DNA from 2 places in the Methylobacterium sp. NFXW15 genome. Region 1 is predicted to be linked to the other one. Evidence: predicted binding sites of a transcription regulator. Region 1 holds the regulator's gene; the other holds the start of a gene.
The links. The regulator LexA, encoded in region 1, represses DNA repair genes until DNA is damaged. The targets are predictions, from matches to a motif close to TGTTCNNNNTGTGTTCNG.
Positions count from the first base shown of each region.

Region 2: the regulator LexA is predicted to act here: its motif matches at 2,118-2,135, upstream of J4O73_RS02660 (ATP-dependent helicase).

Region 1 covers NZ_JAGEKG010000006.1:44,680-48,069, forward strand. The annotation lists gene J4O73_RS14685 (OmpA family protein) at 345-944, shown strand; gene lexA (transcriptional repressor LexA) at 1,144-1,890, shown strand; partial or broken gene J4O73_RS14695 (ComEC/Rec2 family competence protein) at 1,884-3,227, opposite strand.
Region 2 covers NZ_JAGEKG010000001.1:552,747-556,136, forward strand. The annotation lists gene J4O73_RS02650 (AsmA-like C-terminal region-containing protein) at 1-1,594, opposite strand, end outside; gene J4O73_RS02655 (hypothetical protein) at 1,753-2,010, opposite strand; gene J4O73_RS02660 (ATP-dependent helicase) at 2,146-3,390, shown strand, end outside.

The DNA of each region.
Region 1 (3,390 bases):
TATTTAGTCTATAATCTACCAGATATAACAACATTATTGAGCAACTTAGTATCAAATGCAACTCTCACGGCAATCACCGGCATTATGAAATTCGGTGGCTGATACAAAAAATCTGTTTTGCGTATAATCCGTGTAGTCAGATCAAAACAACGCAACTTAATGTATCTAGAATTTTGATAACAAATTCTTTGGTTGTATCTCAAATGCGTGATGCGTCACAAAACTTACATGGATGATGCGCAGGCATAAGGGACTTACATTGCGGGAAGACGGTTCGATCGTCCCCGGCTCGCTTCTTCGGCGGTATCGTCGGCGCCGGCGGTTGGCATAGGATGTAATGGCAGTTGAGTGCGAATATTCGATATCGATATTTTCAGATCGGTTGCTATAGCATCATGATTGTGGGTCTTGTCTGTCTATTGGCGCTCATCTTTCCGTCAATGCTTCCCGCGCCGAAGGTCGACGTACCCACGCAGATCACGGTGTCGCTTGGCTCGAAGCCCAGCCAGCTGGACCGGATCCGAGCGGCCCTCGCCGAGGAGATCGCCGCCGGATCCGTGGCAGTGGAGCCGTTCGGCAGTTGGATCGCCGTGCGCATCAGCAACGGCGTCGTCTTCGCCTCCGGCGAGCCGCACGTCATACCGGCCAGTCTGGCGATCCTACGCAAAATTGCCGACGTGGTTCAGGCCGAAAAGGGGCCGGTGCGTATCGTAGGCTACACGGACGATCAGCCAATCCGGTCGGCGCGGATCTTCCGGGACAATCAGGCGCTGTCCCTCGCGCGTGCGGAGGCGGTGGCCGCCCTGATCCGCCCTGCCCTCTCGGAGACCGGACGGATCACTGTCGGCGGGCGCGGCGCGGACGAGCCGATCACCGAGAATGCGACGCCGGAAGGCCGCGCGCGCAACCGCCGTGTCGAGGTGTTGATCACCCGGCAGCCGTGAGGGCGGCCGACGGTTCGCGACGACGCTGGCAGCATCCATCCGGTCGGCGACACGCCAACGAGCGATGACACGCCGCCACCGACGAAAATCCGCCCGCCACCCTTAATGCCAAGCTTGTCTCTTGCAGAACACTTGCGGAACGCTTAACGTGTTCGCGATTTGTTTCAACGCGCCCGCCGCCATTCTGCGAGACCTGATCATGCTCACGCGTAAGCAGCTGGACCTCCTACGCTTCATCCAGCAGCGGATGCAGGAATGTGGGGTGCCGCCCTCGTTCGACGAGATGAAGGACGCTCTCGATCTCAAGTCGAAATCCGGAATCCACCGTCTGATCACCGCGCTGGAGGAGCGGGGCTTCCTGCGCCGTCTTCCCAATCGGGCGCGGGCGATCGAGGTGATCCGCCTGCCGGACGCCCTCGGGCGTGGTCCGGAGGCCGCCGAGGCTGCCGCCGCCTCGGCACCGGAGCCGCGCCGGTTTACCCCGAGCGTGGTCGAGGGCGGTCTGTCCAAGCAGCCGCCTGCCTCCCCTGCCCCGGCCCAGCCACGGGCCTACGAGGAATTCCGGGGGGTCTCGATTCCCGTCATGGGGCGGATTGCGGCGGGCACGCCCATCGCTGCCATCCAGAACCAGAGCCACTCCGTCACCATGTCGCCGGACTTCCTGGCGGGTGGCGAGCATTACGCCCTGGAGGTGCGAGGCGATTCGATGGTCGAAGCCGGCATCCTCGACGGTGACCTCGTGGTCATCCGCAAGCAGGAGACGGCCAATACCGGCGACATCATCGTCGCGCTGATCGACGATGAGGAGGCGACCCTCAAGCGTCTTCGTCGGCGCGGCTCCTCCATCGCTCTCGAAGCCGCGAACCCGGCCTACGAGACCCGCGTGCTCGGACCGGACCGGGTGCGGATCCAGGGCCGCCTCGTCAGCCTCGTGCGGCGTTACTGATCGACGGGGGACTCCCACTCCGGCGGCGTCTCCTCGGCGGGCTTTGCGGCGGGGGTGGGTCGCCAGGGTGGATGGCGTCCGGACGCATGGGCGTGGAGCGGCGCGAGGGAGCCGCCACTCAGGCTTAGCGAGGCGGCGCCCTGATCGGACAGGCGTCGCCGGTCGAGGATGAGGGGCGCTGCGCAACTCGACGGGGCCGTCAGCGCCGTGATGACGATGGCCGCGCGGGCGCAATCCTCGGGGAAGGCGCGGCTGTCCTTCACCAGCGCGATCGCCCGTCCATCCGTGAGGTGGGCGGTGCAGCCGAGGCGGTCGCAGCGGCCCGGTTGGGACGCGGCGAGGAGGTCGGCGGCCCGGCGATCGTCGCCATCGGCCTTCAGCCATTGCTCCAGAACGAAGCGCGAGGGCTTGCCGAGCAGGGTGAGGTGTCCGTCCGCGCCGCGCAGGGCAGCGCCCGTCCCCTGGCGATCGACATAGAGATCCTGCCGTTGCGGAAAGGCCGCGAGGGCGAGCCCGGCCAGGGCCGGTAGGAGGGCCAAGCGGCGCAGGCGCGAGGCGGGCAACGTGGCCAGCAGGAGCGCCGCCGCCAGCAGCAGCAGCGCCCCGGTGCCGAAGGCGGGCACCACCAGCACGGAGCGTCCGAAACCGGCGATCCATTCGGAGATGGCGAGCATCCCGGCCACCGCTTGCCCCATCACCCACCAGACGGGGTGATCGAGGGCGAAGGGATAGGCCACTGTCCCGAGCACGGCGCAGGGCATCACGACCAGTGACACGAGGGGGAGTGTCAGGGCGTTGCCGAGTACGCCGAAGGGCTGAACCGTCTGGAAATGGTAGGTCGCGAAGGGGGCTGTCGCGACCTGTGCGACGAGGGTCGTGGCCAGCGTGCCGACGATCCCCCGTGCGACGACGCCCGCCACTCGTCCGACCCGGCCTGCGCCGGGGCTGAGGAACAGCCTGCCATCGATGAGTCGTGCGCAGGCGACGAGTCCCGCCACGGCACCGAAGGACATCTGGAAGCTCGGGCCGAGCAGGGCCTCCGGTTCGCGCGCGAGGCAGACCAGGGCCGCGAGCGCGAGGTTGCGCAGGGACAGGGCGGGACGGTCCACGAGGATCGCCCCCAGCATGATGAGCGTCATGATGAGGCTGCGCTCGGCGGCGATGTCCCAGCCGGAAAAGGCACAATAGGCGGTCGCCCCCGCCATGGCCGCCCCGGCCGCGATCTTCTTGATGGGCCAGAGCAGTGCGAGGTGCGGCACCAGGGCGAGCAGGGCCCGGACGAGCCAGAACACCACGCCCGCCGCCAGCACCATGTGCAGGCCCGAGATCGACACAACAATGTTGCGTGTTGGCCGGCGATTAGGTCGCGTGGCTGAGCGTTGCGGTTGGTCGAGAGCGAGCTTCCCGTAGCCGCTGTCGTAGGTGCGCACAGGTACCGCGAGCTTCGTCGGGCTTCTGAGTTTGTGCAGGGTTGTAGGACTGCCAGCGCGAAAGCCTGCA
Region 2 (3,390 bases), on a different contig from region 1:
TCCGTGCCGCGATGGTGCCCGCGCCGGATCCGACCGCACCGAAGCGGACATCCTTGGCTTGCAGGGTCAGGGCAAGATCCACGTCGCGCAGGGCCGCCAGGGTCGTTCCAAGGGGCGGCAGGGCGGCGACATCGAGGTTGCTCGCGAGCAGCTGGGCCTCGAACCGGCCCCTCGCCCCGCCATTCGGGCCGAGATAGCGGGCATTGCCGCTGATCCGCGCGGGCCCAAACCCAGCGCGAAGGTTGCGCAAGGAAAAGTCCTTGGCCGAGGCCGCGACATCGGCAGCGAGATCGATGGGCCGCCCGTCGAGCAGACCGACCAGGGGGCCCTCGGCGCCGAGGCGGCGCAGCAGGCGCCCGAGCCCGTCCGATTGCTGGGCGCCGATGGCGACCGGCCCGGTGAAGCGAAGGGGCGCGCCCTCGATCTCTCCGCTCAGCGACACGTTCGCCTCGCCAGGGGCGGTGGCCGACAGGCGCCGAAGCAGCAACCCGCCGCCCCGCTCCGCCGTGCCCGCCACCACGAGGTCTCGCCATTCGGCGACCCCGAAGGCGGCGCTCTCCACCGCGACGTCGAAATCGAGCATCACCGGCAGACCCCAGCCGCCCTGCGGGACGCCGCGTGCCAGCAGCGCCTGCCCCTCGGTCGCGGTGAGGAAGGCATCGAGGTCGAGCCGCCGCGCCTTGAGCGAGACGGCCGCGCGCCATTGGTGCAGATCGAGCTGCCCGGTGCCTTCGAGGCGCAGGGACTTGCCGCCGGGATCGATATCCAGGCTCGCCTGATCGAAGCGCACCTGCGTCCCACGCGACTTGAAGGCACCCGCCACCGTGAAGGGGAGATAGGCCCCCGCCGCCTGGGACGGCGGGCCGACGACGAGCTTCGCAGTGCCTTCCGCCGTCACATTGCTCGCAGGGGGCTCATCCTGGTCGGGGGTGAGGCCGAAGCGGGCATCCACCTCGAACACGGGCGTGGCGTCGCCGCCGCCGGAGATCTTCACAGGCAGGCGGCCCTCGGGATCGGGGGTTCCGCTCACGGCGCGGAAGGGCACGCCGCCGCTCGTCGCCTCGACCCGCCACGGCCCGATCAGGGCGGGCGATTGCACCCGGACATCCTCGGCCGTGAACTGATCGGTCCGCCCGGTCGTGACCACCGCCGTAGTGACGAGGAATTGCTGGATCTGCAGGTTCTCGATGGCGAGATCCCGGTCGCGGAGGCCGTCGAGCCATCCCTTGGGCAGGCGGACCGCCTCGCCCTCGCCGAGCGGCAGGCGGATCTCGGCCCGGCCGATCCGGGTTTCGGTGAAGCGCGCCTCGCCCTTGAGGAGCGGCGCCAGGGCGATCTCGGCCTTCACAAAGCGGGCATCGAGGGACGGACCGCCCTTCGCGCCGAGGACGAGCCGATCGACCCGGAGGCGCGGCGATGGCAGGAGCCGCACCTCGATGCGGCCCTGGCTCTGCACAGACAGTCCGAGGGATTGCGACAGCGTCCGGTCGATGAAGGCCCGGTGGGCCGTCCAGTCGATGAAGGGCGGAACGGCCAGCGCCGCGATCAGGACGAGGACGATCGCGCCTGCCAGCGCGGTCAGCAGATCACGCACCGTTCCGGTTCCAGACCTCACATCGCGATGCGCCATGAAACGCGCGGTCGCGTGCCCCCATGGGCCACCCGACCGCGCCTATAGCATGACGAGCGAGAGGCCGCGCGAGCCTCGCCGGGGCAATTTACGCCGCGGTGAATCCCGCGTCGCCGGGCAGCTCAGCGGCCGACGCGCGGGATCGGCGCGGGCGGCGGCGGCGGGGCCGCATTCTGGCTGCGCTGGATGGTCATCATCGTGGTGTTGTTCTGGCTCGTCGAGTCCTGTTGCATCGTGCGGTTGTTGCTCATGGTCGACATGGACTGGTTGGCCGCGTTCGGGTTGCCCTGCTGCACCTGCGCGAAGGCCGGGGCGGCCGAGAACGCGAGGGGAAGGGCGGCGGCGAGGGCGATCCCCGCGAGGCGGTTCGTGTTGGGCATGGCTCGGCCTTTCGGCTGTCGGGTGGGCCTATGGGAGAACAAGCCTCGGCCCGTGACGCGGTTCCGGGCGCGCGCTGGGGCCGCACGGGCGGCTGCGGCCTCGACGCCGTTCGCGATTTGGTCCAGTGAAGGACGATGCAGAACCGCCCGAACGCCCTGCCCGCCGCGGACGGCCCCTCCGCTTCGATCACCGCCCGCGCCCTCGGCGCCCTGAGGCGGGATTCGGATGGCTACCTCGATGGGCTGAACCCGGAACAGCGCCTCGCCGTCGAGACGACGGAGGGGCCGATCCTCGTTCTGGCGGGCGCGGGCACGGGCAAGACGCGGGTTCTGACCACACGCATCGCTCACCTCATCTCGACCGGCCGGGCACGGCCCTTCGACATCCTGGCCGTGACCTTCACCAACAAGGCCGCGCGGGAGATGAAACACCGGATCGGCACGCTGATCGGCCCGGCGGGCGAGGGCATGCCGTGGCTCGGCACGTTCCACGCCATCGGCACCAAGATCCTGCGTCGCCACGCGGAACTGGTCGGGCTGAAGTCGGACTTCACCATCCTCGGCACCGACGACCAGTTGCGCCTGATGAAACAGGTGCTGGCCGACCAGAACATCGACGAGAAGCGCTGGCCCGCCCGCTCCCTGTCCCACCTGATCGATGGCTGGAAGAATCGCGGCCTCACGCCGGATCAGGTGCCGCCGGGCGAGGCGACGTCCTTCGCCTTCGGCAAGGGCGGCGCGCTCTACACGGCCTATCAGGCCAGGCTCGCCACCCTCAACGCGGTCGATTTCGGCGACCTCCTGTTGCTCTGCCTGAAGCTGTGGCGGGACAACACCGATATCCTGGAAAGCTATCAGGACCGGTTCCGCTACATCCTGGTGGACGAGTATCAGGACACCAACGTCGCCCAATACCTCTGGCTGAGGCTGCTGGCCCAGAAGCGCAAGAACGTCGCTTGCGTCGGTGACGACGACCAGTCGATCTATGGCTGGCGCGGGGCCGAGGTCGACAACATCCTACGGTTCGAGCACGATTTCCCCGGGGCCACCGTGGTGCGCCTGGAGCGCAACTACCGCTCGACGGGGCACATCCTGGCCGCCGCCTCGGGGCTGATCGCCAAGAACGAGAGCCGCCTCGGCAAGACCCTGCGCACCGAGGACGAGCCGGGCGAGCCCGTGACCGTGACGGGCGCCTGGGATTCGGAGGAGGAGGCACGGCTGCTGGCCGAGGCGATCGAGTCGCTTCAATCCAAGAAGCATCCGCTCTCGGAGATCGCCGTCCTCGTGCGCATCTCGGCGCAGATGCGCGAGATCGAAGATCGCTTCGTCCAGCTCGGACTACCCTACCGGGTGATCGGCGGCCCGCGCTTCTACGAGCGG